3 regions of the Janthinobacterium sp. NFX145 genome follow, and region 1 is predicted to be linked to each of the others. Evidence: predicted binding sites of a transcription regulator. Region 1 holds the regulator's gene; each other region holds the start of a gene.
The links. Region 1 encodes NrdR, which represses ribonucleotide reductase genes. Its sites were predicted from a motif close to CACNANATNTNGTG; they were not measured.

Region 1 (9,704 bases):
CGAACTGGGCCGTGATGCCCTCCGGCAGCGGCCCTTGGCGGAACAGCAATTCGTCATCGCCATCGAACACGAGGTTGGCATTGCGGTCGATGAAAATCTGCCAGCCCATGCGCCAGTCCGTGCCACCGGGCCCGGCCGGCATCAGCAGCACGCGCTGTCCCCGCGCCATCGCCTGCGCCCGCGTCAGTTCGATGGCCGAGAACAAGTCGGTCGCCGCCGCGCGCACTTGCTGGCGCGCCAGCAGGTGCAGCAAGCTGGGCATGGCGGCGGCCGCCAGCAACGCGGCAATCGCCAACACGGCCAGCAATTCGAGCATGGTGTGCCCTAGGGTGCGGCCGAGGGTGCGCCCGAATTTGTGCCTGCTCCTCGGTAGCCGCTTGCACATGGCCATGGCCTAGGGCCAGCAATGGCTGGCGGGGCCGCTGCTGCCGCGCTGGCCCGTGCTGCTGAACGACAGGACACCGCAATCGGCATCCTGGAACTGCGCATCAACCTTGGACGTGCCCGGCATGGCGCGCAACAGCACGCATTGCCCGATCGCCAGGCCGGGACAGGCCAGCGCCTCGATTTCATATGCACTACCAGCCGCGCCCCCTTCGCCCGACCACCATGGGAATTGCTGCGACTGCTGCGCCGGCGATGCCGAGGAAAATGCCAGATAATGATTGTTCTGCGAGTAATAGCGCTCCTGCTGTTGCATCAGCCGCAGCAGGGCCGCCTGTCCCTGCACCCGTTTGGCACGCACGACATGGCTGTGATAAGCGGGCACGGCCAGCGCCAGCAGCAGGCTAATGATCGCCAGCGCGGACAGCAATTCGATCAGGCTGAAGCCCTGCGGGTTGGCAGCAGGAGTTCCACCGTTTGCAGCGAACCCATTCCGCCTTGCCAGCGTCCCCATGCGATCTCCCTCTTTCCCAAAAGGCGTCAGCCGAGACGCTGCAGCAGCCTTGCCGGCCTATTTTTTCTTGGCCGCCTCGTGCAATTCGCGCCAGTTCGCCACTTCGCGCCAGCTCAGGCGCCGGGCCGGCAGCGGCGCGCTGACGACCTTGAGCCCCGCAACGCTGGTCGCGCCGGGCAAGCCAGGCTGCAGCACGGCCAGTTCCTTGCGCCCCTCGGCCCGGCCTGCCGCCATCGCGGCGCCCACCGTGCTGTTCAGCTCCAGCGCCAGCGGCGGCGCGCGCGCCAGGCCATCGAACAAGCGTCCCGTCTGCTCGCCCGCCTGCACGACACCGGCGCCATCGGCGGCAAAGCCGCTCAGCACGTCGAGCACGTACAGGCGCGTGGCCGGCCTGGCGCAAGGGTCGCGCCCCGGCAGGACGGTATTGAACAGCACCTTGCCGGCGGCCAATACGGGACTGCTGATGCTGCGTTCGCCCGTCTGCGCGGTGTCCATAAAATCGAGGTACCAGCCGCGCATGGCGTCGCTACCCGTATAGCGCAGCTCAGCGCCGTCGACGCGCACGCCACCGGCCGCCGCCCCCAGGCTGCGCGGTTCCAGGTCGGCCCGGCTGCGCGTGAGGGACGACTCGCGCACATCGTCGTGAACGGCGTAAAACGACTGCGACAGGAAGGCGTTGGGCCAGGTATCGGCCGCTTCGACCAGCTTGCCCGTGCCGAACAGCAGCAGATAGCCGCCACCGGGCGCGTACGCCACGCTCAACTGCTGCGTCACGGGCTGGCGCCGGCCCTGGGCATCGCGCGCAACAAAGACGAGTTTGCGCCCATGGCCATCCTTCCACGGCGGCCCGCCAGCCATGTCGAGGCGCCAGATATTGCCCTGCAAATCGCCCACATACAGATAAGCCAGCGCGCCATCGCTGCCGGGCACCACGGCGGGCGGGCCCAGCGCGTGGGGGACGGCGTCGGTGCCCGCATCAGTGTCATGGCCGCCACCGCCACCGCTGGCCACAGGCACCTTGAGGCGGAAGTAATTACTTCCCAACGTCCATGGCGTGCCGGGCGCCTTGTCCAGCGCCAGCAGGAAGATGGCGGCCGCCGCAGCGGGCGCCGTCGTGTCCTTGCCGTCGTTGACATCGTTGTTGTAGCCGCTGGCGACGATGGCAAAGTCGCGGTAGGCCGGCGCGCCCTCCTTGCCGCCCATGTTGATGCGGGCAAACGCGGGCGGCGCGCGCACGTTACCCATCAGCCCGTCGTCGCGGTCCGTAAACTCCCACAGCGCCCCGTCTTGCGCGAAGCGGGCCGGATCGGTGATGTCGAGCGCAAACACACCCTGCGCCCCGCCGCCCATGCCGGACACCAGCACCGTCTTCCAGCGCCCCAGCGCCAGCACTTCCGCCGTGGCTGCAGCGCCGTCGAGCAGCGGTCCGGGGCTGTAGTGAGTGCTCGCAGCGGCTGGAGCAAGGTGCAGCAACGCCTGCGGCAGATAGGCAAACAATTCGCTGCCCGTGCGCGCATCGAAGGCGTGCAGCAAACCGTCGTTGGCGCCAAGGTAGAGCATTTTGCGCCGCTGCAGCAGCGCCTGGCGGTGCAAGCCATAGCCGGCGCCCGGCATGCCCAGTCCGGGCGCGCCCACGTACAGCAAATTGCCGTAGGGTGCCGCCCCCAGACTGCCTGACCTGCGCCGCAGAAATCCGCCCGGCTGGCCCACCTCGTGCGTGCGCTGGCCCAGCAGGTACGCCAGGCGCGCTTCCCCTCGCCCATCGCCGCCGTCGAATGCGCCGCGCTGTTCCGCATCGAGCCGCTTCCAGGCCAGCGGCATCAGGGCGCCCTTGGCGTCGAGCGTATAGACGGGACGCAAGGACGCGGGCGTGCCATCCGGCACGGGCTTCTCTTGTCCGCCAGCGGTCCACGATGACTTACCGGGAAGCAGTGCCCCATCGGCGCCCACGGCAAACGCGGTGCGCGACAAGCTCATGCCGCCATCGGCCAGGCGCATCTGCGACTGGAACCAGTATGCCTCTTCCGTCCCGCTGGCCAGCGCCATCAGGGCCGGTCCAGCAAGCGTCGCCGGCAAGGTAGCCTTGTCGGCGGCCGCAAAAGCCGCGCGCAGTCCCGCGATCAGGGCGACCGGATCGCTGCCGGGCAGGTAATGGGCGGGCCAGCGGCCGTCCAGGCTCCATTCATCGAACGCGCTGCCCGTTGCGCTCATGAAGGGATTCGCGTCGCCGTTCGCATCGAGAAAACCGCCATATTTGGCCGTCAGCAGCAAGGGTGTGGTGACGGGAGTGGCGGCAGATTCGCCCGCCGGATCGCCCTGGCGCAAGTCGCCCGCATAGTGCTCGACCTTGGCAAGGCCGTCGCTCTTGCCAGGACGCAGGGCCTGCACGTGCGACCAGTAGGCAAGGCCTGCCGCATGGTAGCTTGCGCCGCCCGCTCCGTCGGCCAGCCATTCCAGCGCCGCCAGTTCGGGCCGTGGCGCGGGATTGCCTTGCGCGCCGCCGCTTTCCAGGCTGCCCACCGCATGTGTCCAGGCCATCGCATTGAACGGGGGCGGCGCAAAGCCATCGGCGGCGCGGGCGCGGTCGCCGCTTGATGCGGGAGTGTGCGGGGCATTGCCTGGCACGTAACGGTCGTCCGCCATGCCCGCATCGCCGAGACTGACGACGACATGGCGCTGGCAACTGGCCGTTTGCGGGTCGCTCCACGCAATCACGACCAGCAAGCCGTCGTCGATGGCGGGCGGGGCCGTGGCAGGTGGCACGACGGCGCTTGCTTGCCGCCCCTGCAGGTAACGCAGCGATTCGTACAGCAATTCGGCCAGTGGCGCCGCCCTGGCGTACGTGCCGGGATGCCCGGCATTGCCGCGGCCCAGGCCATTGATGTAAGCGGTCACCCCGCCGCCAGGGCCGGAGCTCTGGAACACATACACACCGGTGGCGGGATTCCATTCGGCACCGGCATTGTCTTGCGGCATAAAGTCGGGCGCCGTCCAGCGCTGCGTGCCCACGTGAGCCAATGGCGCGCGCAGCACGCCGCCATACACGGGGCCGGCGCCGGAGCTCACGCCGTTCAAATGGCCAAACACGCCCACGCGCACCCTGCCGCCATGGCGCTGCACGGCGCCCACGGGCTTGTAGTTCTTGCCGTACGCGAGGCATAAATCGTCGCGCAGCGGTCCTTCTTCCGCGTCGCAGACGCGCACGCGCGCGAGGAACACGCCGTGCGTGGCAGCAACGCCGGGCGCGTCGCAATTGCCGCCCGAAGGCAAGCTGGCGTCGCCGAACAGCAGGCGGTTACGGCAGGAAACGATGGCCAGTTGCGCCAGCGCAAACGGTGTCGCCGCCGCCACGCCTGTCTGCAGAACCTTGCGCGGAAAAAAGACGGGGTGGGCAAAGAAGTCGATGGGACCATCCGCATCGGGCAGCCAGGCGCGCTGCAGCACCGTCTTGCGCACTTCGTCGATGACGCGGTCGCCACCCGTCAGCGCATAGCGGACGAGGTCGAGCATGCTGGTGCTGGCCCAGTTGAGAAAGTTGCCGCTAAAACTGTCGCCGCCGCAGCCGTGCAGCGCATCGGCCGGTTTCAGCACGGAGAAGTAAGCGGTCGCTACGCGCAAGTCCGGCAGCATGGCGCCGTCCTTGCTGCGGTAAGGATAGCTGTAGCACATGCGCGCATGGAAGTACCCTGCGTACTCGCGCTGCGGTGCATACTCGCCGCCATGCGCGGCAGCGGCCGCCGCATGCGTGAAGGACAGGTTGAGCAGCAGGTTCGGCGGCACCCTGGCGCCGTACAAACCTGCGTCGGCCCGTGCCAGCGCCACAGGAGGTACGGCCGCGGCAAGGGCGCCGCCGCAAGCCAGGAAAATCCAGCAGAGCAGCAGCCAGGCAAACGACAAAGCCCTCATGGCCCCGCTCCCGCCGCTTGCTTGCGGTAATAACTTTGCAGCACGACTTGCGTGCTTTCCTGCGCGCCAAAACCGATGGCCGTGATGCGGTATACATAGCTTTCCGTCGCCAGGCCGCCAGCGACTGCCGTGGCCTGCGCGCCGGGCGGATGAAACGGCAGCAGTTCGATCAGGTAGCGGGGCCGGCGCGACGGCAGGAAGCCCTGCCCCGTCTGCATGACGGCGCCCGTAAACTGGCCATACGGCACCGTGCGGCTACCCGCTTCGGCGCCATCGAGGTCCGTACTTAACCAGAGCGCCGGTGCGTCCGGCGCGGCGGGCAGGCACAGGCCCAGTGCCCCTCCCTCGCCGCAGCCGTCCGCGAACCCGGCCGCGCTGCCTGGCGCGAAGAGGCTGCTGCGCCCAGGCGTGCCGGGCAAGCCTTCGATATCGTTCTGCGCATCCATCAATGCTTCCTCCGCCGCCTGAAACGCGACCTGCCGGTCGCGCTCGCCCCGTGCCGCCTTTTCGCCCTGCAAGGCCATCTGCGCCGCCGATATGCCCAGCAGCAAGATGATCACCAGCAGGCACAGCACATACACGAGCGTGGCGCCACCGCGGCGCGCACGAGATGCGCAACAAGGTAGGCAACGGCGGACGCCCGCGCCGGCCATCGCGTCGCCCGCCTAGGCCGGTCCGTTGCGCAGCATGATGCTCGTCTGCACCAGTTGCCGCAGCCGCGAGCGCGTCGCGGCAGGCAGGGACGCGCGCGCGATGCGCACGCCCGTGTCGCCGGCGCCGTGCGCCTCGGCATACGCCTTGCCGAACAGGTCGAACTGCGCCGGCCCCAGTTCCGCCATCTTGTCCGCCTGGCCCGGCTCGCCATGCAACAACAAGGCCACGCGCACGCTGGCCACGCGCTTCCAGTGCGTGCGACGGTGAAAATCGCGCTGGCGCGCGGCCGCATCCGCCCCCTCCAGCACCAGCGCCGCATCGTCGGCGTCAAGCGCGCTGGCATTGACATAGCGGTTCGCCACGCCGTCGGGCGGCGTATCCGTGTCGAGGCCATACAGCACCTGGAAAGCGTCGACGCCACGGATGATGGCGTCCGCGCCCCAGCCGTTCGCGCCCCGGTATTTGCAGCGCAGCTCGCCATCGCCATCGGCGCCTTGCGCTACATAGAAAATGCTCCAGCCCCGCTGCGCCTGCGTTTGCGCGGCGCCCACGCCAAAGCCCGCGCAGTTGAGCACGGAGCCGTCGCCGCCCTCTTCCTTGCCGGCGCCGTAATAGCGCAGGGCCAGCACGTCGCTGCCATGCAGGGCGCCGGGCAAAGCGCCACTGATGCCTTCGCTGTTCTTGCCCAGGCTGCGCGCGTCGAGCCCGGCGACGTTGGCGCTGTCGAAATCGGCATGGGCGACGGGCGCGGCGCTGCTGTCCCAGTTCACATACGCTGTCTGGCGCACGGTGCGGGCGATGGTGTCGAGCGCATAGCGGCCGTTGTCGTCGAGGCGCGCGCTGGCGGACTGGTCGCCATAACTGCCGCTGGCCGCCAACAGCACGCTACTGGCGGCCAGCATCAGCAGCGCGCCCAGCGACAGGGACACCAGCAATTCGACCAGGCTCATGCCACGATGCCAGTGCAGGACAGTGTTCATGCGCCGCCTCCGCCCAGCTGGAATGCCAGCCTGGGCAGCGACTCGCCTGCCGCATTCTCGGCGGGTGAGCCATCGGGCAAGCGGCCGCGCCAGCCCAACTTGATGACGATGGGTGCGCCCTTGCCGCCGCTGCAGGCCCACTGCAAGCCTTGGGCGGCGGCATCCCACGCGGAAGTGTCACGGCAAATGCGCAGGCGCGCGCCGGGCAAGGCCGCATGCAGCCGCTGCTGCCATTCGGCGATATCGAATTGCGCCAGTTCGGCCGCGCTGCAGGCGGCAACGCCGAGGCAGTCGGGCGCGCCGCCGCCCGCTTCCGCGCCGTCCGCCGCCGTGTATGCCACGTTCAGGTAGGGATTGCCCGTATCCGGGCCATGCATGAGCACGCTGTTCGCGCGCATGCGTTCGGCCATGCCGGCGGCCAGTTGCACGCCCGCCGACAACAACGCCGACTCATGGCGCGCGCGCAGGGAGTTCAGTTGCAAAATGCTGGCACCGAGCAGGCCCAGCGCCAACAGCAGCAGCGACACCAGCACCTCGACGAGGCTGCTGCCACCCGCAGGAAACATAGTGCGACCGCCCTTGCCCATGCGCTACTCCCTTCCGCAGACAGAGTCGCAGGAACAGGCGGCCCAGCTACAAGATAGGCGTGCGCAAAAAGCCGGGTCTGCGCTAGCGCAAACAGCACGGCGATAAGGTGAGAAGAACAGCGTTGGTGTTGATCAGGCCGCTTGCCAGGCCAACCTGGGCGTGGTGAGCAAGAAGGCGAGCAAGAAGCCGAAGGTCAGGGCTTGCGCGCCTGCCCCACTTCGGCAATCGCATCCTGGAACTCGGCCAGGTCTTCGAAGTTCTTGTAGACGGAGGCGAAGCGGATGTAGGCGATCTTGTCCAGGCGCTTCAATTCCTGCATGACGAGTTCGCCGATATAGCCGGAATCGACTTCGCGCAAGCCGCTGGTGAGCAGTTTTTCCTGGATGGACGCGATGGCCGTATCCACGGAGGCGGCCGCGACGGGACGCTTGCGCAAGGCCAGCATCAAACTGCCGCGCAACTTATCCGCAGCGAACTCCGTCCGGCTGCCATTCTTTTTGACGACCGCCGGCATGATAAGTTCAATGCGCTCGTAAGTCGTAAAACGCTTGTCGCATTTGCCGCAGCGGCGGCGGCGCCGAATGGCATCCCCTTCCTCCGATACACGCGTATCGAGAACCTGGGTGTCGCCGTGCTGGCAAAATGGACATTTCATGGGCTGGCTACAACTTTATAGTAATAATTACGGGAAATCGCCGCTCTTGTGCAAAGGGCGCCCGAATCACTCCGGGCGCCCTTGGGCACGAAGGAATGTGTCATACAGAATCTTACTCCGTATGACACATTCTGGACAAATAATTATGCAGCGTACACAGGGTGCGCGTCGGCCAGCACTTTCACGGCCGCTTTCACGCGCTCGATGGTGGCGGCGTCATGCGGATTGTCCAGCACATCGGCGATCAGGTTGCCCACTTCTTCCGCTTGCGCTTCCTTGAAACCGCGCGTCGTCATCGCCGGGCTGCCCAGGCGGATGCCCGAGGTGACGAATGGTTTTTGCGGGTCGTTCGGGATGCCGTTCTTGTTGCAGGTGATGTGCGCGGAACCGAGGATGGCTTCGGCTTCCTTGCCCGTCAGGTTCTTGGCGCGCAGGTCGACCAGCATGACGTGCGATTCGGTGCCGCCGGAAACAATGCGCAGGCCGCGCTTGATCAGGGTTTTCGCCAGCACGTCGGCGTTCTTGATCACTTGCTTCTGGTATTCGACGAATTCAGGGCTCAGCGCTTCCTTGAAGGCAACAGCCTTGCCGGCGATCACGTGCATCAGCGGGCCGCCCTGGATGCCAGGGAAGATGGCCGAGTTGATGGCTTTTTCGTGTTCGGCCTTCATCAGGATGATGCCGCCGCGCGGGCCGCGCAACGATTTGTGCGTGGTCGAAGTGACGAAGTCGGCGAACGGCACCGGGTTCGGGTACAGGCCGGCGGCGATCAGGCCGGCGTAGTGGGCCATGTCAACCATGAAATAGGCGCCAACTTCCTTGGCGATCTTGCCGAAGCGTTCGAAGTCGATCTTTTTCGAGAATGCCGACGCGCCGGCGATGATCAGTTTTGGCTTGCGTTCGCGGGCCAGGCGTTCCATCGCCTCGTAGTCAATGTCTTCTTCCGCCGTCAAACCGTAGGAGACGACGTCAAACCATTTACCGGACATGTTCAGCGGCATGCCGTGGGTCAAGTGACCGCCTTCGGCCAGCGACATACCCATGATCAGGTCGCCTGGTTTCAACATGGCGAAGAACACGCCCTGGTTCGCCTGCGAGCCGGAGTTCGGCTGCACGTTCGCGCATTCGGCGCCGAACAGCTGTTTCACGCGGTCGATGGCCAGTTGCTCGGCCACGTCGACGTATTCGCAGCCACCGTAGTAGCGCTTGCCTGGGTAGCCTTCGGCGTATTTATTCGTCAGCTGCGAGCCTTGCGCTTCCATTACGGCTGGCGACGTGTAGTTCTCCGACGCGATCAGTTCGATGTGGTCGTGCTGGCGCGTATTCTCTTTTTGAATGACGGCGAACAATTCAGGATCGACGTTGGCGAGGTTGTGATCTTTTGCAAACATGTAAAAACTCCAAGTATGAGGGTGCTTGTACTGGCAGGTTGGATCGAATGAGGGGAGCCGGCGTTAAGTGAATAACAACATTGGACAGGCAGCCTCTTCGTGCTTTTCCATAGTGGCTACCCAGGCGAACGGCTGATGAAAAATCTCACGTTTCCCGGTGGATGCCCACCTTTCGCCGGTTTGCCGATCGCCATTCATGGAGATCGCCCGACTTTTCGCCAGTCACGTGAGACGTAATGGAAGCCAAATTGTAAGTTAAGTGCCCAAATTGAGCAAGGAATGCAACCGTGCGGCTATAATCGCCGCGCGCCACCCCAGCCAGGGTGCGGCCACAAGCTGCCCCTGGGCATGGCTGCGGCTTTTAAGCTGGACTTAAACCTGGCCATGGCATGTAAGCGTATGTTACGAAGCTTGCCATTGCACACGCCGGATTTACAATGCTGCGGTGCAACTTATATGCAGCTTTTGCATGGCTTTCCAGCAAGCGCCCACAGTCACAAGAAGAAAAATCGCGTAAAATGTTGCTCAATCTCACTACTGGCGCAATAAACATGCCTTCAGTCTTTACCTGGAACGTACGTGTCTACTATGAAGACACCGACGCCGGCGGCATCGTCTATTACGCTAACTAC
Region 2 (9,704 bases), 2.7 Mb from region 1:
CCCGATGATGGACGCATTTTTCTGCCGCCATGCACGCGAAAAAAAAGCGCCGTCACGATGACGGCGCTTCTTGTCGTTGACTGAAAAAGGTTTACTCCCAGTTCAGCGCACCACCCGTTTGATACTCGGTCACGCGCGTCTCGAAGAAGTTGCGTTCCTTCTTCATGTCGATCATTTCGCTCATCCACGGGAATGGATTTTCTTCCTGGGCGAACAGCGGCTCGATGCCGATCTGCTGCGCGCGGCGGTTGGCGATGAAGCGCAAATAGCCCTTGAACATCGGCGCGTTCAGACCCAGCACGCCGCGCGGCATGGTGTCTTCCGCGTATGCGTATTCCAGTTCCACGGCCTGCATGAACAACACTTTAATCTCTTCGCGGAATTCGGCCGTCCACAGCTGCGGGTTTTCCATCTTGATCGTGTTGATCAAGTCGATGCCGAAGTTGCAGTGCATCGATTCGTCGCGCAGGATGTACTGATACTGCTCGGCCGCGCCCATCATCTTGTTCTGGCGGCCCAGCGCCAGGATCTGCGTGAAGCCGACGTAGAAGAACAGGCCTTCCATCAGGCAGGCAAACACGATCAGGGATTTCAACAGCTTCTGGTCGTTTTCCACCGTGCCGGTGACGAACGCCGGGTCGGTCAGCGTGTTGATGAACGGGATCAGGAATTCATCCTTGTCGCGGATCGACTTGACTTCGTTATAGGCGTTGAAGATCTCGCCTTCGTCCAGGCCCAGCGATTCGACGATGTACTGGTAGGCGTGCGTATGGATCGCTTCCTCGAACGCCTGGCGCAGCAGGTACTGGCGGCACTCGGGCGCCGTGATGTGGCGGTAGGTGCCCAGCACGATGTTGTTGGCGGCCAGCGAGTCGGCCGTCACGAAGAAGCCCAGGTTGCGCTTGACCAGGCGGCGCTCGTCGTCCGTCAGGCCGTTCGGGTTTTTCCACAGCTCGATATCGCGCTGCATGTTCACTTCCTGCGGCATCCAGTGGTTGGCGCAACCGGCCAGGTATTTGTCCCACGCCCATTTGTACTTGAACGGCACCAGCTGGTTGACGTCCGTCTTGCCGTTGATGATGCGCTTGTCGTCGGCATTCACGCGGCGCGCCACTTGCTCGGCGTTCGCTTCGGACGGCTCGGCACCTGCCGGCAGGTTCAATTCGGTATTACCCAGTGGCGCTTGCTGCGCCGAACGCGGCACAGCTGCCGACGTGGTTTCATCATCCCATGACAACGACATATTCTTCTTCCTTTCCATGCCGGCGAGCCGGCGATCCGCAACAGGCCCGTTGAATCGGACAATGCGGACATTGACAACATTGAATCAGCCCAGAAGTACTGGGCTGACAACTAAAATCTTACTGGCAGGCTTCGCATTCTTCGAAACCGTCATCACCCGGACGCAGGTAGCAGGCTTCGCCATCGGCGTCGTCCGCTGCCGCTGCCGTCACTGGCGCCACGGCCACCGCTGCTGCCGCCACGACGGCTGCCTGGGCGCTGGTTTGTGCACTTTGGGCGCTGGCCGACATGCCGCCATCGACTGCCACGGCGTTCAGGGCGCCTGTCTTGGAGGTCGATTTCTCCATGTGGGTAGCGGCGATGGTACGCAGGTAGTAGGTGGTTTTCAGGCCACGCAGCCATGCCAGCTTGTAGGTCTCGTCGAGTTTCTTGCCCGATGCGCCAGCCATGTAGATGTTCAGCGACTGGGCCTGGTCGATCCACTTCTGGCGACGCGAAGCCGCTTCCACCAGCCAGCTTGGCGACACTTCAAAGGCGGTGGCGTAGATGTCGCGCAGGTCTTGCGGGATGCGGTCGATCTTCACCAGCGAGCCGTCGAAGTACTTCAGGTCGGAGATCATGACTTCATCCCACAGGTCGCGCGCCTTCAGGTCGCGCACCAGGTAGCCGTTGATCTCGGTGAATTCGCCCGACAGGTTCGATTTCACGTACAGGTTCTGGAACGTCGGCTCGATACAGGCCGACACGCCGATGATGTTCGAGATCGTCGCCGTCGGGGCGATCGCCACGCAGTTCGAGTTGCGCATGCCGAACTTGGCGATGCGTTCGCGCACCGGGGTCCAGTCCATGGCCGACGAGGAATCGACTTCCAGGTAGCCGCCGCGTTCTTCGGCCAGCAGTTTGACCGAGTCTTGCGGCAGGATGCCGCGGTCCCACAGCGAACCGGCATACGATTCATAGCGGCCACGCTCTTCGGCCAGTTCCGTCGACGCCAGGTAGGCGTAGTAGCAGACGGCTTCCATCGAGGTGTCGGCGAACGACACGGCGGCGTCCGAGGCGAACGGGATGCGCATCATGTGCAGGCAGTCCTGGAAGCCCATCACGCCCATGCCGACCGGACGGTGGCGCATGTTCGAATTGCGCGCCTTCTCGACGGCGTAGTAATTGATGTCGATGACGTTGTCGAGCATGCGCATGGCGGTGCGCACGGTCTTGGCCAGCTTGACGTGATCGAGCTTGCCTTCCTTCATGTGCGCCGGCATGTTGACGGAACCGAGGTTGCAGACGGCGATTTCGTCAGGGCCCGTGTTCAGCGTGATTTCCGTGCACAGGTTCGAGCTGTGGACGACGCCGACGTGCGACTGCGGGCTGCGGATGTTGCAAGGATCCTTGAACGTGATCCATGGGTGGCCCGTTTCAAACAGCATCGACAGCATCTTGCGCCACAGGTCCAGCGCGGCGATCTTTTTGAAGACGCGGATTTCGCCGGCGGCGGCCTTGGCTTCGTAGCCCAGGTAAGCCTGCTCAAAGGCCTTGCCGACCTTGTCGTGCAGGTCTGGCGTGTCCGATGGCGAGAACAGGGTCCAGTCGCCTTTTTCCATGACGCGCTTCATGAACATGTCGGGAATCCAGTTCGCCGTGTTCATGTCATGCGTGCGGCGGCGGTCGTCGCCCGTGTTCTTGCGCAGGTCGAGGAATTCCTCGATGTCCATGTGCCAGGTTTCCAGGTAGGCGCAGACGGCGCCCTTGCGCTTGCCGCCCTGGTTGACTGCCACGGCCGTGTCGTTGACCACTTTCAGGAACGGCACCACGCCTTGCGACTTGCCGTTGGTGCCCTTGATGTGGGCGCCCAGGGCGCGCACTGGCGTCCAGTCGTTGCCCAGGCCGCCGGCGAACTTGGCCAGCAATGCGTTGTCCTTGATGGCGTCGTAGATGCCTTCCAGGTCATCCGAGACGGTGCTCAGGTAGCACGACGACAGCTGCGAGCGCAGGGTGCCCGAGTTGAACAGGGTCGGGGTCGAGCTCATGAAGTCGAACGAGGACAGCAGGCTGTAGAACTCGATGGCGCGCGCTTCGCGGTCCGCTTCGTTCAGCGCCAGGCCCATGGCCACGCGCATGTAGAACGCCTGCGGCATTTCGATGCGCACGTCCTGGATGTGCAGGAAGTAGCGGTCGTACAGGGTTTGCAGGCCGATGTAGCCGAACTGCAAGTCGCGGTCGGCCACGATGGCTTTGGCCAGGCGCTCCAGGTCGAAACTGGCGAGTACCGGGTTCAGCAGCTCGGCGGCGATACCCTTGGCGATGTATTGCGGGAAATACGTCAGGTATTCGGCGGCAGCGGCCGCTTGCGGCACTTCCTTGCCGAACACTTCCTTGCGCACCGTGTGCAGCAGGATGCGGGCCGTGACCTGACTGTAGGCCGGGTCTTTTTCCATCAGCGCGCGCGCCGCCAGGATGGCCGATTTGTGCAGCTCTTCGACGGGCACGCCGTCGTACAGGTTTTTCACCGTTTCCGCCAGGATGGCGTCGGCATCGACGTGCTTTTCCAGGCCGGCGCAGGCGGCGTTGATCAGGTCGCGCACTTCCTGCATGTCCAGCAGGCGGCGCACGCCGTTGTCGGTGACGTTCAGCTGGGGCGCGGTCACTTGCGCGGAAGCGCCCAGCGCTTCCTTCTGCAGGCGGCGCTCTTCCATGTGCTTGGCGCGGTACAGCACGTAGGCACGCGCCACGTCGTGCTCGCCCGAACGCATCAGCGACAGTTCCACCTGGTCTTGCACGTCTTCGATATGGAAGGTGCCGCCGCCCGGATGGCGGCGCACCAGCGCGGCGACGACGCCGTCGGTCAGCTGTTCCACCAGTTCGCGGATGCGTGCCGAGGCTGCACCCTGGCCGCCGTTAACGGCCAAAAACGCCTTGGTCATGGCGATGGCGATCTTCGAAGGCTCAAATGCCACCACCGCGCCGTTGCGGCGGATGATGCGATAGTCGCCCAATGCCGCGCCCGTGCTCGCCACGCTGTTGGCCGCGCCTGGCGCTGGCGATACTGGCGTTGGATGGATGGAAATATCTTGTGGTGATTGCATTGAAGCTCCCGTTGTCAGCTAAAGTCAGCCTGCAGTTTTGCTGCCGCGTGTGTTGTTGAATAGAACGCCCGATGGTCAGGGTTTCTTCAGGTATTTGTTGCTAAATAGTAAATTCATAATGCATAAAACAGTGTCAGAATCCATCTCGCCACACCGCACTGCCCGGCTGGCGCGAAACACGATCAAGGGTGGTGAACCGCCAGTTCCAGTGCTTTATCAGCAATCCGGGTAGCTTTGACAATAATTCTGAAAACGTCTGTGATGGCACTACATATAGTCTTTACGTCCAACTTCTGCACTAATTGTAGTGCCCATCGAAGGGCGATGCAATAGTTTTCCGGCATCCGTCGGCGTAATTTTTTGTATTTTCATATACGATTTCGGTTGACTTTTCAGGGTATGGATGGAAAGCCCAATCCCCGCGAAGTAAGCGCTAACGCAGGCTGCCCGCGCAAGGTTTCCAGCCAGCACTCTTGGTAAAAAGACCAGTCGAAAAATGGCCCCGGATCCGTCTTCCTCCCCGGCGCGATATGCTCGTGGCCGCGCACCTGCGACAAGCCGTAGCGCGCCACCAGCGCCGCCGTCAACGCCGCCAGCACATGGTATTGCCGCCGCTGGAAGGGTACATCGTCCGCGCCTTCCATTTCGATACCGATGGAATAGCCATTGCACTGCGGGCGTCCTTCGAAGGTGGAAGCGCCCGCATGCCAGGCACGTTGATCAGCAGAAACATATTGCAGCAGCGCACCATCGCGCCGCACAAAAAAGTGCGCCGACACCTGCAAGCCACGCAGGTCGGCGAAAGAAGGATCGGCATTATAATCTACCCGGCCCGTAAACAAGTCCGACACATGCGGCCCGCCGAAGTGGCCGCCCGGCAAACTGATGTTATGGATCACCAGCAAATCGACTTGCGCACCGTCCGGGCGCGCGTCGTGGTATGGCGAGTCGTAGCGCAGCGCGCCGTCGCACCAGCCGTCTTCATCTATCGTCCATGCGCGCATCAAGTAGGCTTTCCTGTATCGTCAATTTCTGCATGCGGTAACGCAACTGGCGCACGCTCAGGCCCAGCTGGCGCGCCGCCCGCGCCCGGTGGTAGCGCGCCTGCACCAGCGCCAGCACGATCATGTCGCGCTCGGCCTGGCGCAAATACACGTCCAGCGGCAAGGCCGGGGCCAAGCCATGCGCCGCCATGCCGGGCAGGCACAGTTGCCGTTCCGGCAAGGCCGGCGGTGCCGGCGCCGCCCGCAAGGGCATGCCGCCCGCCTCGGTCGGCAAGGCCAGCCCGTCAAGCGCGATCACGCCGCCGTCGGCAAAGGCCAGCGCCCGCTCCAGCACGTTTTCCAGTTCGCGCACATTGCCGGGAAACGCATACGCGGCCAGGGCCGCCAGCACCGGCGGCGCCAGACTCACGGTCCGGCGTGGCGACAGGCGCGCGAGGATCACCTCACATAATACCTGCAGATCGCCGCGCCGCTCGCGCAGCGGCGGCAGCGCCAGCTCGATCACATGCAGGCGGTAAAACAGGTCCTGGCGAAACGTGCCAGCGGCCACGCCGCGCGCCAGGCCATGCTGGCTGGCGCACAGGATGCGCACGTCGATGGCTTCGTCGCTACTGCCGCCCAGCTTGCGCACGCGGCGCTCCTGCAGCACGCGCAGCAGTTTTACCTGCATGGCCAGCGGCAGGTCGTCGACTTCGTCAAGCAGCAAGCTGCCGCCGTGGGCCGCCTGAAACAAGCCCTGGCGCTCGTGCAGCGCGCCCGTATAGGCGCCCGGGCGGCAGCCGAAGAATTCCGCTTCCATCAGCGCTTCGGGAATGGCGCCGCAGTTGACGGCGATAAACGGGAAGCTGGCACGCGCGCCTTGGGCATGGATGGCGCGCGCCGCCAGTTCCTTGCCCGTGCCCGATTCGCCACGGATGGCCACCGGCGCGCCGCAGCGGGCGATGCGGCCGATCTGCGCGCGCAGCGCCTGCATGGGCAGCGAGTTGCCGCTCAGTTGCGGCGCCGGCGGCATGCCGGCGACAGGAAGCTGGCTGGGACTGGGACGGGGGCTTGGACTTGACATGGGGAGCGCGCCTTTCCGCAATGGCGGCGACGAACCGCCTCATGCAGATGCTACGCCGGACGGATGCCGGACGACGTTACGATACGGCTGAGCAACGCGCGCAAACCTGCCGGCCTGCCCTTACACCGTGGCGTGCGCGTGGCTGCAGTAATCGTGGCCCTTGGCCTGCACATTTTCCGAGGCCGGGTAATACACGCCGCAATGGGCGCAGCACAGCATCAGCTCGGCATCCGGCAATTCCTGCGGCCGCGCGGGCGACGCATACGGATTGGGCTGCTGTTGCTGCTGCGCGCGGGCCCGCTGCTGCATGCCACGGATCTTGCTGCGGATAGCAAACAGCACCAGGAACACCAGCGCCAGCCAGAATAAAACACGTGTCATGCGAATCCTCGGTGTAAAACCACTTCCAGTACAAAACGGCTGCCGACATAGGCCAGCAGCAAGGTGGCGAAACCGGCCAGGGTAAAGCTCAGGGCCGTCTTGCCGCGCCAGCCGCGAAAGCGCCGGCCTGCCAGCAGCGAGGCAAACAGCAGCCACGACAGCATGGTAAACACGGATTTATGATCCCAGTTCAGGGCCTTGCCAAACAGTTGTTCGGAAAATACGATGCCCGACAGCACGGTCAGGCTGAGCAAAATAAAACCCAGGCCGATCATGCGGAACAGCAGCTTTTCCATCGTCAGCAGGGCCGGCAGCTGGTCCAGCGCCGTGCCGATGAAGCCGCGGCTTTCGCTGCGCGTATGCAAACGCGATTCCTGCAGCGCCATCAGCACGGCGTGAAAGGCGGCAATCGTCAGGGTGCTGTAGGCGAGCACGGCGACGGCAATATGCCAGCCGAAGACGGCCGACTTGCCTTCCATGCTGACCTGGCTGCCCGGAAAGGCCCAGGCCAGGCCAATGGCGAGGACGGCGCTGGGCATGACCATGCGGCGCAGTCCGTCCAGGCTGAAATTGCGGTTCTCTATCCAGTAGGCGCCCACCGAGACCCACAGCGCGGCCGACAGCATGGCGGAAAAACCGAAGCGCAAGGTGCCCGGCGCCATCAGGTCGAACCACAGGGTGGCGGCGTGCGCCAGCCAGGCGACGCCGGTCAGGCCGGCAATGAGCCGGGCACGGGAAGAAGGAAGTACCGCGCACGCCGCGTACAACAGGGCGGCGATGAAAAAGAAATAGATCTGCATAGTTTAAGTTTACACCATAGCCGGCAAGCGCGATTCAGGCGACAGCCCGGGTGACAGGCACGACGCCGCCATCCAATGCCGCAAGCCTGCCATGATATCGCGCCTGAGGCATGACGGGGTGGCGCACCCTCAAGATTTCGGCAATCTTTCCTGCGGCGCACGGTCGCCGCGCCGCAGCCACGTTGCCATCCCTATGAGCCAGTCCTATAATTATGTCCACATAGCAATATTTATCCACCCTTACGCCACCGCCCCTCGCCATGTCTTTTCGAAAATTGTCCTGGACCTGCCTCCTGCTGGCTGCCTGCACTCTATTAAGCGGCTGCATGAAAGACGCGCCTTCCCAATCCACGTACGAGGAATACTTCCGTACGTCCATCCAGAGCTATGACCTGTACAAGGAATACTTCGACATCGCGAAGCTGGAAAAGCTGAATGGCTGGAAAGAAAACGAACAGTACGAAATCAAGGGCTCGGCCGTGCTGCGCGCCAAGGTTGGCTACCTGGAATTGCTGGCCGACGTGGCCAACAAGCTCGAGGCGGAGGCGAAGACGGATGGCTCCGTGGGCATGACCATGGGCCTGGGCCTGATGGCGCGCGGCATGGGCGGCGAAAACAAGGTTTTCCGCGAATTCTGGGTACAGCAGCAGGAAAAGAAAGCGATCCCCGCGCCCCTGCGGGCCCGCCAGGCGGCGATGACGGCCGAGCGTTTCGAGAACCTGCTGCAGTGGTCTGACCAGATCGTGCAAGACAATTACGGCGCCATCATCAACCGCCAGTTGAAGAAAGGCGATGAGCTGACCCGCATCTACACGCTGAGCTTCCGCCAGACCGAGAAGGGCTGGATGGGTTTTAACGCCCGCTAAGGCCACTCCTCCATCAAAAAACCTCCGCGCCATCGCTGGTCCGGAGGTTTTTTCATGGCTGCCTGATTTACTTCACGTTCAGGCTCTTTTTCGCCTGTTCCAGCAAGTCCGTCTTGACCCAGTCCTTGGCCACGGGCGGCTTCGTCATGCGGCCCACGCCCGTTTTCACCATCACGTCGGTGGTGATCTGGATATGCTCGGGCGAGATGTCATATGAATACGGCGAATTGCTGATCGCGTCGTCGAAGTCATCCTTCGTGATCTGGCCGCGGAACACCACTTCACGCACATACTTTTCCGCCGTCGCCTTGTTGTCGATAAAGGTCTTGGTGGCTTCGACGAAGCAGCGCATGAATTTTTCCGCCACGGGACGGCGTTCCTTGTAGAACTTTTCCGTCATCACCATGGTCCGCACGGGTTCGCCGATCGGCGTGTCGTACGGCTTGATGACTTCGGTGCCGAAGCCCTTGTTGATGGCCTGCGACGATTGCGGCTCCGACTGCATCATGGCGTCGATATTCTTGCCCATCAGCGCCTGGTTCAAGTCGGCGTAGGCGAGGAACACCAGTTGCACATCCTTGCCCTTGGTTTCGGAATACGTCAGGCCCGCTTGCGACAGCTCGGCCAGCAGCAACACTTCCTGGATGCCGCCGCGCGTCACGCCCACGCGCTTGCCCTTGAGTTCCTTGACACTGGTAATTTTTTGCCCCGCACCCGCGACCAGGCGCGCGCCGCCCTTGGCAAAACCGGCCACCACGTAAATCGGGGCACCGCCGGCGCGGCCGGAAATGGCCGCCTCGGACGCCGTCGCCCCCACGTCCAACTCGCCCGCGATAATCGCCTGCATCACGTCGAGGCCCTTGGCGAAGATATGCTCTTCGACCTTGATGCCGCACTTGGGCGCGATTTCCTTGATGTACGACACGGCGCCGTAATGGGCGAATTTCAAATTACCCAGGCGCACGACCTCCTGCGCCTGCACGGCGCCCATGCCGAAGGCCAGCACGAGGGCGGCGGCGATACCGCTCTTCAAGCTCACTTTGTTCAAGGTTGATTTTTTCTGCATCGGGTTCTCCTGTGGTGGTTGGTGTGTGCCCGCAAGGGCACGCGAAACACTGCTTTTATTATCAGGAGATAGTACCGCGTGTTGGAGCCAGGGCAACATTTTTTTGCCCTGGCCAGCCCATCCTGCTTAAAACGTGGCGCGCAGGGTCAGGCTCGCATTGCGTGGCGCGCCATACCAGTTGCCGCCCCCCGTGTAGCCC
Region 3 (9,704 bases), 560 kb from region 1:
ATCCCTTCGATACATCGAGCGAGACGCCGGGGAACTGCGCCAGCAGCCGGTTCAGCACGGCGCCAATGGCGGGCGTGAGGGTGACGGAGCTCGAATGCAGCAGGCGGATGATGCCTTGCTCGCCTTGTCCCACGTGGCGCGTCTGGCGCACGGTTTCCTCGATGTCGTCGAGGATGCGCTTGGCCCGCTCATAAAAGACCTGGCCCGCGGGCGTGAGTTCGATATGGCGAGAGTCGCGCGTCAGCAGCAGGGCCTGCACTTCACCTTCCAGCTCCTTGATCTGGCGGCTCAGGGCCGACTGCGCGATGTACAGCTTTTCCGCCGCGCGCGAGTAGCTGCCTGCATCGACGACTTCGACAAAATAGCGGAACTGTCTGATGGAAATCAATCGTATGCCTTTTCGAGATCGGAGACTGCCTGATTTGATATTGGCCTGACCCCGGCATTCGCGTTACAGTGGCCTGGTCTGCTGTCACTGCAAAGGAATGGCCATGCTGGAATTGATCGGGGTGCTGGGATTGCTCGTCAGTATTATCGTAAAACTGATTTTCGTCCAGATTGGCGGTAGCGGTAGCGGCAAAGGGAAAGAAGATTAATATGCCAGGGTCGCGACGTAGGGTGCAGGCAGGGGCAGGGCGTGCGAGAGGCAAGCCGGTGCTGCCCCCTCCCACTCCGCCAATTGTAAACCCGCGCACTTGAGCGCCGCCTCGCGCGCCGTCCATGCTTGCGCCAGCGCCAATGGGCGCTGCGCATCGGTGCAGGCGCTCAATGCTTCGGCCACGTGCGGCCCCAGATAATCGCGCGCCAGATTGAACCAGTCGGGGATGTCCTGTACCCGCATCACGTCGATGCCGACAGGGCCATGCAGGCCGATGGCGGCCAGCGAGATGCCCTCGTCATGGCTGAACGACAGGCCCGCAACGCCGCCGGGAAACAGCAGGCGGGGAGGGGCGCCCGGCGTTGACTCCATCGAAATCGCTTCGCTGTCCAGCTTCAGCCATTGGGCTAGCGCCTCGCGTACGGCCTGGCGAAGCTGCGCCCGTGCTTCCATGCGTGACGGCGGCGGCACAATGCCAATCACTAGTACGTCGTCCGTCGACCAGAACACGGTCGAATCCATCAGCTACGCAGCGGCGCGGCCGGGCAGCCCGCCCAGTTGCTGCCGGCGGGGATGTGCTCGCCCTTCATCACCAGGGTCAACGGTCCCAGGCGCGCATTGTCGCCCACCTTGGCGCTGTACAGCACGGAGCTGCGCGGCCCCATGTAGACGCGCTGGCCGATCTCCACGTGGTCGATCTTCATCACGCGGTCCTCGAACAAGTGCGTTTGCGGACAGGTGAGGGCGTTCAATTCGCTGTAGTCGCCGATGTGCACGCAGTCGAATTCCGTGATGTCCGTCGTGTCCATGTAGACACCGCGGCCGATCTTGCAGCCGAACAGTCGGAAGGCCAGCGGCAGCCACGGCGTGCCGCGCAGGTAGCGCATGAAGTTGGGCACGGCGATGCCTTCGTACAGATTGGTCACGCCTTCCGAAATCCACACGAACGGCGTCCACATGGGCGCCGCGTGCTTGCGGTAACGTCCCAGCAGCAGCCACTTGAACAGCACGACCACCAAAAAATTGCCGACGCCGTAGGCCAGGCCGGCAATGGCCAGGTCGCTCACCACTTCGCCCCAGCGTCCCGCGCCCGCGATCGGCATCACGTCCAGTACCAGGGTGTAGCCGACGGCGATCACCACGGCGTGCGGCGCGACGATGCGGAACGCTTCGATCAGGCTGCGGCCCAGGCGGCGCAACAGCGATGGCTTGAATGTCAGGTGTTCGGCAAAGCCGCTGACCTGTTCGCGCGCGGGCAAATGCATGGGCGGTGAGCCGAGCCACGTGTCGCCGCTGTGCATCTGCTCATTGCGCGGCGCATGCGTGTGCACGCCGATCAGCACGTGCTCGGGCAGCACCGTGCCGTCCGGGATGTAGCTGCCGTTGCCGACGAAGCTGCGGTGCGAGACGACGGTGGGACGCATGGTCATCCAGCCGCCGTCGATCTGCTCGTCGCCCAGCATGACGGCGTCGGCGATGAAGGTGTCGTCGCCCAGGGTCAACATGTCGGGCACCACGCCCAGGGCCGTGGAAATCTCGGCGCCCTTGCCCACCTTGGCGCCCAGCAGGCGGTACCAATACGGCGCGTACACGGTGGCGTAAATGCCGTGCAGGACGTTCAGGCTCGATTCCTGGATATGGCTGACCAGCCACTTGGCGCAATAGATATTGCTGTGCACGGGCGAGCTGCCCGGCTTTAATCGGGGCAGCGCGCCCCAGCGGATGGCGGCCGACAGCAGGGCGGTCAGTACGATCAGCACGGCGCTGGCGGGGAAGGCCAGCAGGAAGTAACGGGCCAGCTGGGTCGTCACGTCGCGGCCCTGCAGCCACGGCATCATTTCGCGCTCGTCGAACCAGTCGATCAGCACGAAGCTGGGGAAAACGGGCATGAAGAACAGCACGGCGATGAGGACCATGCCGAAGCAAAAGAACGCGGTTTCGCCCGTCAGGCGCAGGCGGGAGACGGCGGGGCGCGGCGGCTGGCTGGCAGGGTCGAACGCGCCAATGTCGCGCGCGGGAGAACCTGTGTAGACTCTTCCAGCCGGCACCGCCGCGCCATCGGCCAGCGCCGATTGACCTTCCAGGTGGCCAAACGCGCCGACTGTGGTATTGCCTTCCATGATCGCGTAAGAACTGATGCAGGCATCGTCGCCGATGCTGATCCGGCCCAGCAGCAAACGGCCCCGCTCGACCCGGGCGTTTTCAAAGTTGACGGCATTGCCCACGCTGACGTTGTCGCCGATGGACAGCAGGTCGGGCGCGCGCAGGGTCATCGAGCCGATGACGACTTCCTTGCCCACTTTGGCGCCCAGCGCGCGCAGCCACCAGCTGTTCAGCGACGAGCCGCTGAGCAGGTAGGCGGGCGCCGATTCGACCAGGCGGTCGGCCAGCCACCAGCGGTAATAGGTAACGCCCCACAGCGGATAGCTGCCCGGTTTCAAGCGCCCCGCGATCAGCCACTTGCCGGCAATCGCGATGGCAAATTCGGCCAGGGTCGCGAGTAAAAACACGCCGATGGAGGCGGCGATGGCGCGCGGCACGGTGTCGCCCGTGTCGCCCGTGAAGAAGTGGTACGTAAAGAACGGCGCCATCCACTGCGCCATACGCAGGGTGACCAGGCCCGGCACGGCCGCCGCCTGCGCCGCGCCGCACAGCCAGCGTTTCAGGGTCGACGGCGGCGTCCACTCCGCTTCCGGCGTGGCCAGCGCCGGCGCTTCATTCAGTACGGCGGCGATCTTGCCGATCTGGCGGTTCTGGTAAATGTCGCGCACCGTCATGTGGGCGTAGGCCGGATCGGCGCGCAGGGCGGACGCCAGGCGCGCGGCCAGGAAGGAATGGCCACCGAGGTCGCTGAAAAAGTCCAGCTGGCGCAAGATCGCCTGGCCGGGGAACAGCTTGGCCAGGGCCGCGAACAGGGCCGCTTCGGCCGGCGTTTCCGGCACGTCCGATTCGCCCGCCTCGCCGGCCGGCGGTGCGGACAGGGGCATGGCTTTCAAGGCTTTTCTGTCGATCTTGCCGGAAGTGAGGCGCGGCATCAGCGGCAGCAATTCAAAACGGCCCGGCACCATGTAGGGCGGCAGGTGCAGGTTCAAGGCCGCGCGCAGGGTTTTCGTGCCCAGCGCATCGGCCGGCGCATCGTCGCTGTCGACGATGTAGGCCACCAGCTGGTCGATGCCGTCATCCTTGCGCAGCAAGACGGCCACCGTGCCCACGCCCGGTTGCTGCGCCAGCACGGCTTCGATCTCGCCCAGTTCCACGCGGAAGCCGCGGATTTTGACCTGGTCGTCGGCGCGGCCCAGGCACAGCACCTGGCCATCAAGATCGATGCGCGCCAGGTCGCCCGTGCGGTACAGGCGCGCATCGTCGGGGCCCGTGCTCCAGGGATTGGGCAGGAATTTTTCCACCGTCAGGTCGGGCCGGCCCAGGTAGCCCTCGGCCAGGCCGGGGCCGATGATGCACAGCTCACCCGTCTCGCCGCGCGCCAGCAAAGTCAAGGAACGATTTTCTCCCGGCTCGGCCACCTGCAGCACCAGCAAGCCGTAGTTGGGCAGCGGCGTACCGATGGTCACCGGTTCGCCGGGCCGCAGGCGCGCCAGGCTGCACGAGACGGTCGCCTCCGTGGGGCCATAGGTGTTGAACATGGCGCGGCCCGGGCGCGACCAGCGCTCGACGAGCGATTCCGGGCACATCTCGCCGCCCAGGTTGATCAGGCGCAGGCTCGGTACTTCCTCGGCGAACAGGGCCAGCAAGGTCGGCACGGCGTGCAGAACGGTGACCTTGTTGTCGGCCAGCGCGCGCGGCAAGGCTTCCGGGTCGCCCGAAATCTCCTTGGGACCCAGCCACAGGGTGGCGCCCACCAGGTAGGCGATCCAGATTTCCTCGAACGACATGTCGAAGGCGACGGAAAAGCCCTGGTAGACGGTGTCGGCTTGCGTCACTTCCAGCACGGCGTTTTCGCTGCGCAGGAAGTGGCAGATGCTGCGCTGATTGATCAATATGCCCTTGGGTTTGCCCGTGGAGCCGGACGTATAGATCACGTAGGCCGGGTGTTCGGGCAGCACGGTGGCGCGCGCGGGCAGCAGTTCGCCCGGCGTGGCGGGGGCCAGCAGGCTTTCCGCCGTCCACACGGGACGCCCAAGTCCGGCATCGGCCAGGCGCGGCGCGAACTGCGCGCAGCTGACGACACCAAAGCCATTCGCGTCATCAAGGCACACCTGCAGGCGTTCGACGGGCGTGTCTTCATCGACGGGCAGCCAGGCGGCGCCCGCCTTGGCAATGGCCGCCTGCATCAGCAGCAGATGGGCGCCGCGCGGCAGCCACAGTCCCACGATGTCGCCGGGCTTGACGCCGGCCGCCACCAGGCGCGATGCGGCCAGGCCCGCCCGCGCATCGAGTTGCGCATACGTGATGCGGCGCGCGCCGTCGATCAGGGCGATCTGTTCCGGGCAGCGACGGGCCGTCGCTTCCAGCAGGTCGGCCAGCACTTCCTCGCGCAGCAGATCCGGTCGCGGCGGGCCGTACAGGATGTCGGCGTGGGTGGAAGGGATGCCTGGGCTGACTGCGGTGAAATCGTTCATGGATGACGCTTATCTGTAATGCGGAGTGAGGAATCTGTCGGGCCGCGCAGCGTGCGCGGCACAGTTGATACATTACAGTACGCAAGACGTTTCAGCGTTGCAGAACGGGGAATTTTGTGAGGCTTTCAGCAATTATGTGGCTGCAGGATCAACCGCCATGATTACGGAATGTAAATCGCGGAAACATGGCGCCGATTTGCGCCACAGTCGTCGCCGCCGGATAGCCGTGCAAGGGGCGGCCGGACAGCGCCGCGTCCGCGCAGCCTTCGGCGCGGAACTGCTGCAGCACGTAGTTGTCGACGCCTTTTGCGGCCAGGGTGGTGGCCAGGGCCAGCAACTGCTCGTCCGGCAGCAGGTCCGGGTGGGTGGTGGTGCGGCATTCGTAGGCCACGCCGCTGGCGAGGATGGCGTCCAGGCAGGTGCGCGCCGGGTCGCCGCTGCCGGCCACGCGGGTCACATGACGATAATCGGCAAACGGCGCCTTGATGTCGAAGCCGACCCAATCGACCAGGGGCAGCACTTCCTGCAGGCGCTGCGGATAGATGCAGGCCGTGTGCAGGCCGATGCCGAACCCCAGTTCCCTGGCGTCCTGCATGGCGCGCGCCAGCGCCGGGTCCATGCACGCTTCGCCGCCGCTGAAGACGACGGCGTCGACCAGGCCCACGCGGCGGCGCAGCCAGGTCAGGACGTCCTGCCAGGGCATGGCGCCTTCCGGCGTGCGCGCCTGCAAATGCGGATTGTGGCAATAGCCGCAACGCCAGGGGCAGCCCTGCACGAACACCACGGCCGCCAGCTTGCCCGGGTAGTCGGTGGCGGAAAAGGGTGTCAGGCCGCCCACTTTCAACTCAGCCATGGCAGGCGGGCTGGCCAACCTTGGCGCTCGCTTCCGTAAAATACTGGCGCTCGTGGAATTCGCCCTGCTTGCCGATGTTGAACGAGGCGACGGGGCGGTGGTAGCCCATCACGCGCGTCCAGATTTCGCAGCGCTGGCGTTCCGTGTCGAGCAGGGTGATGGCGGGAGTGAAGTCGGGACGTGCGTTCATGGCGTTTCCTTGAGTGGGTGAGCGAGATCGGACTGCTTGCGGGCGATCAGTTCCGCGTCGCAGGTGGGACAGAATTCATGTTTGCCGGCCAGGTAGCCGTGGCGCGGGCAGATGGAAAACGTGGGCGTGACGGTGATGTAGGGCAGCGAGAAGCGGCTCAGCGCGCGTTTGACCAGCTCGCGGCAGGCGTTCGCATCCGACAGCGCTTCCGTCATGTACAGGTGCAGCACCGTGCCGCCCGTGTACTTGCGTTGCAGCGCGTCCTGCAATTCCAGCGCCTCGAACGGATCGTCCGTGTGACCCACGGGCAGCTGCGACGAATTCGTGTAATACGGATTGTCGCTTGTTCCCGCCTGCAGGATGGCGGGATAGCGCTTGCGGTCTTCGCGGGCGAAGCGGTACGTCGTGCCTTCGGCCGGCGTCGCTTCCAGGTTGTACATATGGCCCGTCTCTTCCTGGAATTGCACCATGCGGGCGCGCACGTGGTCGAGCAGGCGTATCGCCAGCGCATGGCCCTCGGCGGACGTGATGTCGTAAGCGTCGCCGCTGAAATTGCGGATCATCTCGTTGATGCCGTTCACGCCCAAGGTGGAGAAGTGATTGCGCAGGGTGCCCAGGTAGCGTTTCGTGTACGGGAACAGGCCTTGCTGCATCAGTTCCTCGATGGTGCGGCGCTTGATTTCCAGACTGGTCTTGCCCAGCTCCAGCAGGCGGTCCAGGTCGGCCATCAGCGCCGCTTCGTCGCCGCGCCACAGGTGGCCCAGGCGCGCGCAGTTGATCGTCACCACGCCCAGGGAACCGGTCTGCTCGGCGGAACCGAACAGGCCATTGCCCCTTTTGAGCAGTTCGCGCAAGTCCAGCTGCAAGCGGCAGCACATGGAACGTATCATGTTCGGCTTGAGTTCCGAATTGATGAAGTTCTGGAAGTAGGGCAGGCCGTAGCGGGCCGTCATTTCGAACAGGCGTTCCGCGTTTTCGCTATGCCAGTCGAAATCCTCGGTGATGTTGTAGGTGGGGATGGGGAAGGTGAAGACCCGGCCCTTGGCGTCGCCCGCCATCATGATCTCGATGTAGGCGCGGTTGATCATGTCCATCTCGGCCTGCAGCTCGCCATAGCTGAAGTCCATCTCTTGGCCGGCGATGACGGGAATCTGCTCGCGCAAGTCGTCCGGGCAGACCCAGTCGAACGTGAGGTTGGTGAACGGCGTTTGCGTGCCCCAGCGTGATGGCACGTTGAGGTTGAAGATCAGCTCCTGCATGTACTGGCGCACGTCTTCGTAGCGCAGGCTGTCCTTGCGGATGTAGGGCGCCATGTAGGTGTCGAAGGAGCTGAACGCCTGCGCGCCGGCCCACTCGTTTTGCAGGGTGCCGAGGAAGTTGACGATCTGGCCGATGGCGCTCGACATGTGCTTCGGCGGGCCCGATTCGATCTTGCCCGGCACGCCATTCAAGCCTTCGTGCAGCAAGGTGCGCAGCGACCAGCCGGCGCAATAGCCGGCCAGCATGTCGAGGTCGTGGATGTGCAGCGCCGCTTCGCGGTGCGCCGCGCCCACTTCCGGCGGATACACCTGGTCCAGCCAGTAGTTGGCGATGACCTTGCCCGACACGTTGAGTATCAGGCCGCCCAGCGAGTAGCCCTGGTTGGCGTTGGCGTTGACACGCCAGTCGCGCCGGTCCAGGTATTCATTGATGGACGCGGCGACATCGACCTGGCCGCGTGTGGGGGAAACTGCATTTGTCGTCATGAAACCTCCAATAAACACAACATGCGGTGTTTTTATGGAGATTAATCACTAAATATAGTGGCGTCAAAGGGTGCGTGCAGTTGCGTGACGAATCCTTGATGCAGGTGAAAAAACCACCTCAGCCGGTTTTGTTCCAGCGCGTTTCGCGCAGGATCAGCCAGCTCGCGCAAAAGAATGCGACGCCGCAGGCGGCGATGCTGGCGACGGAGGCGGGCAGCACATGCGCCCAGATTTCCAGCGGCGAGTAGGTGCTCCAGCTGGCCACGCGTGCGTCGAACGTGACGTAGTTCGCCAGCAGCCAGTAGACGGCCAGCAGGCCCGTGCAGATGGCGGCCTGACGCAGCAGCGGCAGTTGGCGGCGCGCGAACACGGCCAGCAGGAACAGCAGCAGCACGCCCGGATACGCGCCCAGCACTTCCGGCGACAGCACGGAGATGGTCCCTGCGTCATAGCCATCGGCCGGGCCGGCCCACTGCACTTGCAGCGCGGTGAGGAACAAGGTAAGCAGGAAAATCAGCAGCGGTTTGCGGGTCATGGCGGTCAATCGACGAGGGTGAAAAATGGGGCATTTTACAGCCAGGTCAAGCAAGTTGAACGCGCGCCAGCCATGCATGCATTCCTTCACCTGCGTCAAGGACTGGGCGGCATGGGCGGGGCTATAGTCTGCACCCTGAGCCGATACAGGACTGTGAATATCATGATGCTTGATTCAACCACCGCCACCCGCGTGGCCGGACCGCTGGAACTGGTCTGCCCCGCCGGCAGCCTGCCTGCCCTGAAAGCGGCCATCGACAATGGCGCCGACACGGTCTACCTGGGTTTTCGCGACGCCACCAATGCGCGCAATTTCGCCGGCCTTAATTTCGACGAGAAGGCCATCGCCGAGGGCGTGCGCTACGCCCATCAATATGGACGCAAGGTGCTGCTGGCGCTGAATACCTATCCGCAGCCGCACAACTGGGCCGTGTGGCGCAGCGCCATCGACCGCGCCGCGCAAGCCGGCATCGACGCCATGATCGTGGCCGATCCGGGCCTGATGGCGTATGCGGCCCAGCACCACCCGCAGCTGCGTTTGCACCTGTCCGTGCAAGGCTCGGCCACCAACTACGAAGCCATCAATTTTTACCATGAGCACTTTGGCATCGCCCGCGCCGTGCTGCCGCGCGTGTTGTCGATGGCGCAGGTGGAACAGTTGATCAGCAAGACGGAAGTCGAGATCGAAGTCTTCGGTTTCGGCAGCCTGTGCGTGATGGTCGAAGGGCGCTGCGCGCTGTCGTCGTATGCGACGGGCGAGGCGCCGAACACGCACGGCGTGTGCTCGCCGGCGAAATCCGTGCGCTGGCTGGAAACGCCGAACGGCCTCGAATCGCGCCTGAACGGCGTGCTGATCGACCGCTATGCACCGGGCGAAAACGCCAGCTATCCCACCCTGTGCAAGGGGCGTTTCGAAGTCAACGACGAAGAGTATTACGCCATCGAGGAGCCGGCCAGCCTGAACACGCTGGCGCTGCTGCCGCAGCTGATCGCCATGGGCGTGCGCGCCGTGAAAATCGAAGGACGCCAGCGCAGCCCCGCCTACGTGGCCCAGGTGACGCGCGTGTGGCGCGAAGCGATCGACGCCTGCCGCGAAGGCAATGCGCGCTACGCCGTCAAGCCGGGCTGGATGGCGGCCATGGACAAGCTGGCCGAGGGCCAGCAGCACACCCTCGGCGCTTACCATAGATCTTGGAAATAAAGGATG

Region 2: ACPJXG_RS03630 (ribonucleoside-diphosphate reductase subunit alpha) is a predicted target of NrdR. The motif match lies at 4,591-4,604, and genes of this name have one in related genera.
Region 3: ACPJXG_RS17955 (ribonucleoside triphosphate reductase) is a predicted target of NrdR. The motif match lies at 8,010-8,023, and genes of this name have one in related genera.

What each region holds. Positions count from the first base shown of each region.
Region 1 covers NZ_CP187360.1:4,579,858-4,589,561, forward strand. The annotation lists gene ACPJXG_RS20430 (GspH/FimT family protein) at 1-316, opposite strand, end outside; gene ACPJXG_RS20435 (type IV pilin protein) at 395-898, opposite strand; gene ACPJXG_RS20440 (pilus assembly protein) at 956-4,804, opposite strand; gene ACPJXG_RS20445 (pilus assembly PilX family protein) at 4,801-5,385, opposite strand; gene ACPJXG_RS20450 (PilW family protein) at 5,470-6,438, opposite strand; gene pilV (type IV pilus modification protein PilV) at 6,435-7,004, opposite strand; gene nrdR (transcriptional regulator NrdR) at 7,220-7,681, opposite strand; gene glyA (serine hydroxymethyltransferase) at 7,825-9,072, opposite strand; ZMP/ZTP riboswitch at 9,184-9,308, opposite strand; gene ybgC (tol-pal system-associated acyl-CoA thioesterase) at 9,624-9,704, shown strand, end outside.
Region 2 covers NZ_CP187360.1:822,258-831,961, reverse strand. The annotation lists gene ACPJXG_RS03635 (ribonucleotide-diphosphate reductase subunit beta) at 92-1,243, opposite strand; gene ACPJXG_RS03630 (ribonucleoside-diphosphate reductase subunit alpha) at 1,362-4,325, opposite strand; gene ampD (1,6-anhydro-N-acetylmuramyl-L-alanine amidase AmpD) at 4,718-5,329, opposite strand; gene ACPJXG_RS03620 (sigma 54-interacting transcriptional regulator) at 5,307-6,392, opposite strand; gene ACPJXG_RS03615 (PP0621 family protein) at 6,513-6,773, opposite strand; gene ACPJXG_RS03610 (cytochrome C assembly family protein) at 6,770-7,573, opposite strand; gene ACPJXG_RS03605 (hypothetical protein) at 7,900-8,439, shown strand; gene ACPJXG_RS03600 (ABC transporter substrate-binding protein) at 8,507-9,505, opposite strand; gene ACPJXG_RS03595 (TonB-dependent siderophore receptor) at 9,632-9,704, opposite strand, start outside.
Region 3 covers NZ_CP187360.1:4,021,784-4,031,487, reverse strand. The annotation lists gene ACPJXG_RS17980 (LysR family transcriptional regulator) at 1-388, opposite strand, end outside; gene ACPJXG_RS17975 (4'-phosphopantetheinyl transferase family protein) at 593-1,120, opposite strand; gene ACPJXG_RS17970 (Pls/PosA family non-ribosomal peptide synthetase) at 1,120-5,175, opposite strand; gene ACPJXG_RS17965 (anaerobic ribonucleoside-triphosphate reductase activating protein) at 5,324-6,028, opposite strand; gene nrdD (anaerobic ribonucleoside-triphosphate reductase) at 6,021-6,218, opposite strand; gene ACPJXG_RS17955 (ribonucleoside triphosphate reductase) at 6,215-7,963, opposite strand; gene ACPJXG_RS17950 (hypothetical protein) at 8,082-8,498, opposite strand; gene ubiU (ubiquinone anaerobic biosynthesis protein UbiU) at 8,661-9,698, shown strand.